DNA from 3 places in the Mesorhizobium sp. WSM4983 genome. Region 2 is predicted to be linked to each of the others. Evidence: predicted binding sites of a transcription regulator. Region 2 holds the regulator's gene; each other region holds the start of a gene.
The links. The regulator PhoB, encoded in region 2, activates phosphate uptake and scavenging genes when phosphate is short. The targets are predictions, from matches to a motif close to TGTCATNNANCTGTCAT.
Positions count from the first base shown of each region.

Region 1: the regulator PhoB is predicted to act here: its motif matches at 1,548-1,564, upstream of P9254_RS12450 (DUF1045 domain-containing protein).
Region 3: the regulator PhoB is predicted to act here: its motif matches at 1,746-1,762, upstream of P9254_RS20255 (ceramide glucosyltransferase).

Region 1 covers NZ_JARTVM010000003.1:328,198-331,470, forward strand. The annotation lists gene P9254_RS12445 (alpha-D-ribose 1-methylphosphonate 5-triphosphate diphosphatase) at 1-770, opposite strand, end outside; gene P9254_RS12450 (DUF1045 domain-containing protein) at 801-1,508, opposite strand; gene iolB (5-deoxy-glucuronate isomerase) at 1,659-2,471, opposite strand; gene P9254_RS12460 (hypothetical protein) at 2,486-2,698, opposite strand; gene iolE (myo-inosose-2 dehydratase) at 2,763-3,273, opposite strand, start outside.
Region 2 covers NZ_JARTVM010000002.1:528,299-531,571, reverse strand. The annotation lists gene pstB (phosphate ABC transporter ATP-binding protein PstB) at 1-42, shown strand, start outside; gene phoU (phosphate signaling complex protein PhoU) at 63-767, shown strand; gene phoB (phosphate regulon transcriptional regulator PhoB) at 787-1,476, shown strand; gene P9254_RS09815 (ROK family transcriptional regulator) at 1,792-3,027, opposite strand.
Region 3 covers NZ_JARTVM010000007.1:224,959-228,231, reverse strand. The annotation lists gene P9254_RS20260 (O-succinylhomoserine sulfhydrylase) at 1-460, shown strand, start outside; gene P9254_RS20255 (ceramide glucosyltransferase) at 502-1,647, opposite strand; gene apaG (Co2+/Mg2+ efflux protein ApaG) at 1,866-2,258, shown strand; gene P9254_RS20245 (Hsp33 family molecular chaperone) at 2,311-3,273, opposite strand, start outside.

The DNA.
Region 1 (3,273 bases), on a different contig from region 2:
TCCTCGGTGGTCGGGAATTCGGCAACGCGCACGCCTTGCTCCACCGCCTCGTCGACATGGCCGGCCGTCGCATCGTCGTGGCTGGCAAGCACGATGCCGCGCTCGCGGCAGGCGGCGGAAATGAAGACGCGGTTCGGCCCGGAATTCTTGGCCGATTCGGCCATACGCTTCGCGCAGAATTTCTGGAAGTCGCGGTCGGTGAGCTTCAGCTTGCGCTGGTAGTAATAGGCGTAGGTCTCGAGATCGACGAACTGGCGCTGGCCCGGCGCATGGTCCATCAGCGAGGCGAGCTTCAACCTGTCGTCGGTCTCAAAATTGGCGAAGGCCTCGAGGCAGTCCGGCGCCGAGACCTCGCAGCGCAGATGGATGAAGTGGTCGGCCCTGAGCCGATCCTGGCGCATGCTGTCCTCGATCGCGTCGGCGAGCTTGCGCACGTCGTCGGACTTCAGGTCGGCATCCTCGTCCATGCCGACACGCAGGGCGTCGAGCACCGTGGTGATGCCGGCGGTCGCCACCTGCGCATCATGGGCGAGCACGGCGGCGATCGGGTTCCAGCGCACTTTCGGACGCGGCGCGTAATGGCCTTCGAGGTGATCGGTGTGCAGCTCGACGAGGCCCGGGATGATGTAGTCGCCGCCCATGTCCTCGCCGGTGCGGGCCGCACCCGGCTCGATCGCGGCGATCAGTCCATCGCGCAGCAGCAGCGAGCCCGCGACGATCTCGTCGGGCAGCACGATGCGGGCATTGTTCAAAACGGTCTCGGCGGTCATTTCAGCAGTCCTATCTGAGGCGGGCGGACATCAGGCGGTTTTTCTGGCCGGGCCGCGTCCAAGCACGTGGTGCGAGAGCACCATGAATGGCGCGCCCGGTTCGGTTTCGACGAACAGCGTCAGCGCATCCACCGGCACCGGACGCGGCAGCACATCCGCGAACAGGCTGTCGATTGCAGCGCGAAGGCGCGGGCTTTCCTGTGGCCCGACCCGTCCGGAGAGCGTCATGTGGAAGCGGAACGTCTCGAAGACGTAGGGATAACCCCACTGGCAGAGGTTGCGAAACTCATCCGGCTTCAGCGAGTCTGGGCTGCGGCGCTCGATCTCGGCCTCGGTCAGCGGCGCGCGGAAGCGGTCGAAAGCGCGCACGACCTCGCCGGCGAAACTGTTGAGCGGCTTGAAAGGACTTTCCGGCACCAGCGCGAAAAAGCCGTCGATCTGGCCGACGACCAGACGCGGGATGACGACTGGTGGCGTGGCCTCGGCGAAATCGTCGAGCGCCGCCCGCAGCGAGGCTTCCGTTTCGCTCGGCGCCAGCCGGAACGGCGCCTTCAGCGTCGCGTGGAAGCCATAGCGCCGTGCCGAGGCGGTGTGGAAGGCAACTTCCGCCGCCGACAGGTCACCCACACCCTCGACCGGCCGCGTCGGCGCGCCGAACGGGTCGCGCCCCAGCCAGTTGGCGGCGATCCGCGCCAGCGGCTCATCCTGCCTCGGGGTAAAGTAAATGGCATAGCGCATCGAAAATCCTCGTCAGACCCGCTGCCATAGGTGGTTTCCATGACGGATTGACGAAGCTTTCATGGGTTTTCGAAGGCAACCCAGGCTCCGGCGGTCCTTAGCCGACGATTTTCCCGAACTGGACCAACAGGTTGAGCGCTATGAAAAATCTCACGCCTTCATCAGCCACTCATGCTCGGCGGCGTTGTGGAATTTCCATGTCCGCTTCGGGCCGGCCATGACGTTGAGATAATAGAGATCGTAGCCGTGGCAGGCCGCACACGGGTGGTAGCCCTTCGGCACCAGCACGACATCGCCGTCCTCGATCGCCATCGCCTCGTCCAGATCGCGCACTCCATTCCTGTCGGCGTCGGTGTAGACGCGCTGGAAGGCGAAACCCTGCGGCGGGTTGAGGCGGTGGTAATAGGTCTCCTCGAGATAGGACTCGGCCGGCAGATTGTCCTGGTCGTGTTTGTGCGGCGGATAGCTGGAGGTATGGCCGCCGGGCGTGATGACCTCGACCACCAGCAGCGAGTCGGCCGGCTTGCCCTCGGGCAGGATGTTGGTGACGTAACGGGTATTGGTGCCCTTGCCGCGCACTTCCTGACCGAGATCGTCGGGCGCAATGACGCGGGCGGGCAGGCCGCCGCCAAGACCGGGCGCCGAGCAGACCGCAAGCTCCAGTTCGGTGTCGGCGGTCACCGACCAGTCGGAGCCTTGCGGCACATAGACCGACCAGGGTTTGCCCTCGAAGGGCGACATGCGCTCACCGAGCAGGCCGAGATCCTTGCCGCCGGCCGCAGCCTGGCCCTTGCCGGTGACGAACACCAGGCAGACCTCGCGCTCGCCCGTCTTGCCGGCGGCCGTCTCGCCCGGCCGCAAGCGGTGGAGATCGAAACCCACGTAAGTCCAGCCCGCGCTTTGCGGGGTGACGTGGGCGACGTGGCCGTGGCCCTTGTCGGCCTTGACGAGCAGTTTCGACATTTTTGTCTCCTGGGTCATTCCTTCGGCTCGGCCGGAGGCTTGGGCTCCTCGGCCGGCTTGTAGAGGTAGAAGAACTGCCACACCGCGTAACCGGCGAAGCCGAGCGCGATTACCCCCCAGAACGGCGTGCCGGAGGCGAATTCGATCACCGACCAGATTAGGCAGACGGCGACGACGGCAATGCGCCGCCACAGCGGTCGGAAGAAGGGGTGCTCATAGTCTTTCATCGCGCCAATCCGGGACTTGTCCAAACGCATCAGATAGACCGAGCGGCCGGACGAATCCACTCGTTTAGGCCGGGAAGCCCTGCGTCTCGACCGTATAGCCGGCGGCCGTCATCACCCGCATCAGCTCCTTATGGCCGACCTCAGCCATCCTCAGCGGCGGGTTCTTTTTCGGATCCTGCTCGGCCTCGACCACGAACCAGCCTTCATAGCCGTAGTCGGCGAAGCGCTGGACGATCGCGCCGAAATCGAGCGAGCCGTCGCCGGGCACGGTGAAGGCGCCGAGCGCGACGGCATCGAGGAAGGACTGTTTCGTGCGGTCGAGCCCGTCGATCACGTTCATGCGCACGTCCTTCACATGGACGTGGTTGATGCGCTTGTGGTGGTTGTCGATGGCGCGCAACACATCGCCGCCGGCGAAGGCGAGGTGGCCGGCATCGAGCAGCAGCGGGATGCCCTCGCCGGAATGATGCATGAAGGAATCGAGTTCCGGCTCGGTCTCGATCACGGCCGCCATGTGATGATGGTAGGAAAGCGGCATACCCTGGTCGGCGCACCATTCGCCGAATTCGGTGACG
Region 2 (3,273 bases):
GAGAAGCGCACGCAGGACTACATCACCGGCCGCTTCGGCTGAGTTCATACGAGGACATAACCATGGCCCATACGGTCGCTTCCTTCGACGAGGATCTGAGGCAGATCAGCCAGCTTATCCGCGACATGGGCGATCTTGCCGGCTCGATGGTCGGCGCGTCGACCAAGGCTCTGCTGAATTCCGACAACGCGCTGGCGCAGCGCGTGGTCTCCGACGATGCCATCATGGACGCGCGCCAACGCGAGCTCGACGATCGCGCCATCACGCTGATTGCCAAACGCCAGCCGATGGCCGACGACCTGCGCAGCGTCGTTGGCGCCATCCGCATGGCCGGCGATCTCGAGCGCATTGGCGACCTTGCCAAGAACATCGCTAAGCGCGTCGGCTCGGTCGGCGTCAGCGCCGCGCCGCGCGACCTTTCGCACTCCATCGATTCGATGGCGCAGCTGGTGCTGATCCAGGTGCAGGGCGTGATCGAGGAATACGCGGCCGGCGACGCCACGGCGCTCGCCAAGCTCCGCAACGACGACGAGCGCATCGACGTCAAATACACCGCCGTCTTCCGCGAGCTCCTGACCTACATGATGGAGGATCCGCGCAACATCACGGCTTGCACGCATCTGTTGTTCTGCGCCAAGAATCTGGAGCGCATCGGCGACCACGTCACCAACATCGCCGAGAACGCCTACTATGTGCTGACCGGCACGCAATTGCCCGCGAATCGTCCTAAGCAGGACGAGACGACGATGTCGGCGCCGGCGGCCTGACAGCGAAGGTGCCTGCTATATGATCGCGCCACGCATCATGGTGGTGGAGGACGAGGAACCGCTGGGGGTGCTGCTCCGCTACAACCTCGAATCCGAGGGCTATCAGGTCGAGGTGGTGACCCGCGGCGACGAGGCCGAGATCCGCCTGCAGGAGAATGTACCCGACCTTCTGGTGCTCGACTGGATGGTGCCGGCGGTGTCCGGCATCGAGCTTTGCCGGCGCCTCAGGATGCGGCCCGAGACCGAACGCCTGCCGATCATCATGCTGACCGCGCGCGGCGAGGAAAGCGACAGGGTGCGCGGCCTCTCGACCGGCGCCGACGACTATCTGGTCAAGCCGTTCTCGACGCCGGAATTCATGGCCAGGGTCAAGGCGCTGCTGCGCCGCGCCAAGCCGGAGGTGCTGTCCAGCGTGCTCAAGGTCGGCGACATCGTGCTCGATCGCGAATCGCATCGCGTCTACCGCAAGAAGAGCGAGATCCGGCTCGGCCCGACCGAGTTCAGGCTGCTGGAATTCATGATGCGGCATCCCGGCCGGGTGTTCTCGCGCAGCCAGCTGCTCGACAATGTATGGGGCGAGACGATCTATATCGACGAGCGCACCGTGGACGTGCATGTCGGACGCCTGCGCAAGGCGGTCAACAACGGCCGGATGCCGGACGTCATACGTACCATCCGTGGGGCGGGCTACGCGATCAGGGAAGATTAGATCCAGGGCACCGAAGGTCTGACGGGTTCTATCTGCGCTGGCGGGTTATCGAGACGCTGGTGCTTCGCCGTCCACGGGCGGAGCACGAAGCGTCGCGACGCGCGCAGACCCGACGATCCACGCGACTTCCACGCGCCGCGGCGGTGCAGAAATTCTGCTCCGCTCATCCGACGATTGAGGTAATGGCATGGATTCCAGGGTCTCCGCGACGGAGCTTCGCTCCTGCTCCGCCCTGGAATGACGAAGCTGCGGGGCCTTCGCTAATCTCCGGCGTCTGCAGGACGCACAGAAGACAACGATCGCTATCGAAGCTGCTCAGGCCACGTTCTTGCCCGCTCTTGCCTGCACGCCCGGGGCGAAAATCTCCTGGTCGACGAAGGTCAGCGCGCGCACGGCGCAGCCTTCGCGGATCAGCGGCAATTCGTTCGGCTCGGTATCGAAGGAGATCGAATTTGAATGCTGGCCGCCGGCGGTCTGGGCGATCGCCTCGCGCAGCGCCGGCTCGATCAGGTCGAAGGCGGCGGCGCTGACGCCGACCATGGCGACCGGCGCCGGGTCGATCAGCGCGAACAGGCTGCCGAGGCCGAAGCCCAGCGCCTCCCCGGCCCGGCGATAGGCCTCGCGCTCCGGGCCATCTGTCTCGCGCGCCTTGGCGGCGAGCGCCCGCATGTCGGCGTCGCCGACATCGATCGGCTCGGCGTCCTCGCTCATCTTCATGGCGCTGCGCCAGATGGCGTAGTTGCCGGCATAGGCCTCGACGCAGCCGCGGCGTCCGCAACGGCAAAGCGCGCCGCTCGGACGATGGATCATGTGGCCGAACTCGCCGCCGGACGAATGTGTGCCGGTGAACAGCTCGCCCTTCAGCACCAGGCCCATGCCGATGCCGTGCGAGAGCAGAATGGCGATGAAATTGTCGCGATAGCGGTGGGGATCGCGCCACTGCAGCGCCACAGCCATCATGTTGCAGTCGTTTTCCATGGTGGCCGGAATGCCGAATTCCTTTTCCAGGATGTCGGCGAAGGGAATGTCGGTCAGCGGCGTGATCGGCGACCATAGCATGGCGCGGGCATGGGAATCGGTGATGCCCTGGATGCCCATGGCGATGCGGGCGACGCTGCCGACGTCGAGGTCCGGATCGTCCAGCCGGCGCCGCACGATCGCCAAGCATTCGCCGATCAGCTCGTTGCGCGGTATGGTGAGCGTATCGAGGCGGCGCTGCTCCTCGGCGATGACCTGACCCGCATAATCAATAACGGCGACCGAGAGGAAATTGAGCGACAGCACCACCGTTACCACCGCCGCCGCCTCCGGCTTGAGCGCGAGGCCCACCTGTGGCCGGCCGCGCTTCAGAGACGCGGTCTCGCTCGGCTTGCTCTCGGCCAAGACGCCTTCCTGGATCAGGTCGGAAGAGATCGCCGAAATGGTCGAATGGCTGAGCCCGGTGGTCGCGGCGATTTCCGTGCGCGACGGCTGGCCGGCCCGGCGCACGGCCGAGAGCACCATGGCGCGGTTGCGCCGGCGCAGATCGTCGTGGCGGATTCCGACCGACATTTTTGTCTCCTCCCAGTCAGCGCGGCCTCTCGATCATGCACAGGACTCGGCGACGCGCCAGATCGGTTCAGTCCCGCACGCCGGCACCCGAACCGTCCTGGTCTTACAAGTTTCGGTGGACCGGGCTGCGCCTCCTCCCGAACTGTTCCGCGATAGTGGCAGAAGCGGTCGGCACTGTCATTATTTATTGCGGGTCTCGAAAAAAGTACGTGACCACCTCAAAAACCGTCAGAATTGCAGTTGACA
Region 3 (3,273 bases), on a different contig from region 2:
GTCCCCATTCAACGCATGGACGCTGCTGAAAGGCCTCGAGACGCTCCCGCTGCGCGTGCGCCACCAGACCGAAAGCGCCGGCAAGATCGCGGACTTCCTGGCTGGCCGGCCGGAGATCGCCCGCGTCATCTATCCGGGCCGGGCCGACCATCCCCAGGCGGATATCGTCAGGAAGCAGATGTCGGGCGGCTCGACGCTGATCTGCCTCTACGTCAAGGGCGGCAAGCAGGCGGCCTTCGCCTTGCAGAACGCGCTCGACATCGTGCTGATCTCGAACAACCTCGGCGACGCAAAGAGCCTGATCACGCATCCGGCGACGACGACGCACAAAAACCTCACTGACGAGGCCCGCGCCGAGCTCGGCATCGGACCAGGCACGCTCAGGCTCTCCGTCGGGCTGGAGGATACCGACGACCTGCTCGCCGACATCGAACAGGCGCTGAAGGCGGCGAAGGAATGAACCGCCACGGCGGCAAAGAGGGCGCTTGAGCCGCAGCCGGCTCAAGCAATCTCTTCGAGTTCAGTCATCCCGCTGTTGCGGATGGTCATTGCGTTGCCACGCCATTCGACGGCCCCGCCAAGCCAGCCGCGCGCCCAGATGGCGGGAAGCATCGCGTCGCGCACGATCATCGCGGTGACGCTGCGCGGCGACAGATGCCAGCCCTTGGACCAGGCGAGCATGCATTCGGGCACATAGGCGATCGCCAGCACGCAGAGCGCGGTCGTGGGCAGGCTGACACCGGCGCTTGCCGCCGCGATCAGCGCCAGAAGCAGTGGCGCGACCACACCGGTCAGGATTTCGGGCGCGAAGAACAATGGGAAGGTGACGCGGCGCAGCCGCGCCCAGCGCGCCTGGCGCGACCAGATTTCGGCGAGCGTGCGCTGGCCGAGCGGCTGCTCGAAGGGCGCGGCCACGAGATTGACCCGAAGGCCAAGGCTGTTGACCAGCTTGGTCGCCGCCGCGTCCTCGGCGATTTCGGCGGCCAAAGCCTGGATGCCGCCATTTGCATCCAGCATCGGCTTGTTCCACAGCATGCTCTTGCCCTGGGCGAAGCCAAGGCCGAGCGCTTCGCCGGCATATTGCCAGCGCGCCTGCAGCGTGTTGAGGAAGACGCATTCGACTTCGGCCCAGAAACCGTCCGGCCGCGAGCCGATCGGCGTCGAGCAGACGAGGCCGGTGTCCGGTCCCCAGGCCGCCATCAGATGCTGGACATAGCCCTTGGGCATCAGCACGTTGGAATCGGCGAGGATCACCCAGTCGTGCCGCGCCGCCTGCCAGCCCTTGATGCAGTTGTTGAGCTTGGGATTGGCGCTGATCCTGTCATCGCCGACGAGGAGCCGCGCCGGAACATTCGGAAATCGCGCGATGGCGGCGTTGATCAGCTTGACCACGGGATCTTCGGCGTGCGCGACGCAGAAGATCATTTCGTAGCGCGGCCAATCGAGCGAGAAGGCGCGGTCGAGCGTCTCCTGCGTGAACGGCTCCACGCCGCGCGACGGCACGACGATCGAGACAGGCGGCTGTTTGCTGGAAGGCGGAGGAATGACCCGCCTGGGCTTCAGCCGCGACGATGCGAGCAGGATGCTGGCAAGGTTGGAAAAAAGAAGGGCCGAGGAAGCAAAGGCGGCTGCGAGGGTCAGTTCCATCGAGATCTGGTCACTCCGGAAAGGCCGCCCGCGGCCGTTTCATCACTCGACAAAGCGCCCGAGTCGCCCGCACGGTTTGTGCACACCAACATTGTCATGTGTCACTTAAATGACATTGTTTGTCGGCACTTGCGGTGGAAAAGCCGGCAGGCTGGCGACGCTGCGGAGGTAGAACCGCGAAGCGCGCTAAAATGTTCCCTGCGGCACCGGAGTGGCTCATGTATCGCGCCGTGACGCGCAACATCGAAGTGCAGGTCAGGCCGTTCTATCTGGAGGACCGTTCCGATCCGTCCGAGAACCGTTATGTATGGGGCTACCAGGTGACGATCGACAACCGGTCGGACGAGTTCGTGCAGCTTCTGTCGCGCTACTGGCACATCACCGACGGGCGTGGCCGAGTCGAAGAGGTGCGCGGCGAGGGCGTGGTCGGCGACCAGCCGGAGCTCAACCCCGGCGACAGCTATCAGTACACGTCGGGATGCCCGCTCTCGACGCCATCCGGCATCATGGTCGGCCACTACACGATGCGCAACGGTCGCGGCGAAACGTTCGATATCGCCATTCCGGCTTTCTCGCTCGATATGCCGGGAACGAAAAGGACGGTGAATTAAAGAACTCGAGTTCCCCGCCTCCGCAAAGCGGGGGCGAGGAACCGGAGCTTTCTCACTCCGCCGCAAACTCCGCCGGATCGAAGTCGTACTGCGTCGAGCAGAACTCGCAAGCGACATGGATGCCGCCGTCCTCGGTCGAGTCCCTGATCTCCTCGGCCGAAAAGCCTTCGAGAATGCCTCGGATTTTGTCGCGCGAGCAGGAGCACTGATCGGCGACCGGCACACCGCGGAGGACGCGCACGCCGTGCTCGTGGAACAGCCGGTAGAGCAGCCGCTCGGCGCCCACCGTCGGATCGATGAGCTCGGTCGGCTCGATGGTGCCGAGCAGCGCCAAGAGTTCCCGCCAGGAATTGTCGGCCGGTTCGTGCGTCACGTCTCGTGGATCGCCATCCCCGCCCGAAATGTCGGGCACGCGCATGCGTTCGGGCGCCTGCGGCAGGAACTGCGCCAGGATACCGCCGGCGCGCCATTGCTCGCGGGCCCCGCCCGGGCCCGGGGTCACCAGCTTCGCAACCGACATCCTCAGATCGGTCGGGATCTGCTCCGACTGGCGGAAATAGGTGCGCGCGGCTTCTTCCAGCGATGTGCCGTCGAGTTGGACGATGCCCTGATAGCGCTGCGTGTGCGCGCCTTGATCGATGGTCAGGGCCAGGACGCCGGTGCCGAGCAGCTTCTCCTGCGAGATCTCGCCCGAGGCAATCAGTGCCTGCAGCCGGTCGGCGTCGAAGCGCGCATAGGCGCGCAACGAATGCGGCGTGGTGAAGTCTGCCACCAGCATGTCGACCGGTCCGTCGGTGCGGGTCTGCAGGATGAACTTGCCCTCGAATTTCAGCGACGTGCCGAGCAGCACGGTGAGCACGCAGGCCTCCGCCAGCAGGCGCGCGACCGGCTCGGGATAATCGTGACGGCTGAGAATGGCGTCGAGCATCGGCCCGAGCTGCACGGTGCGGCCGCGCACATCCAGGGGCGCTACTTCGTAAGGCACGACATGGTCGTCGCCTGCGAAGCCGAATTC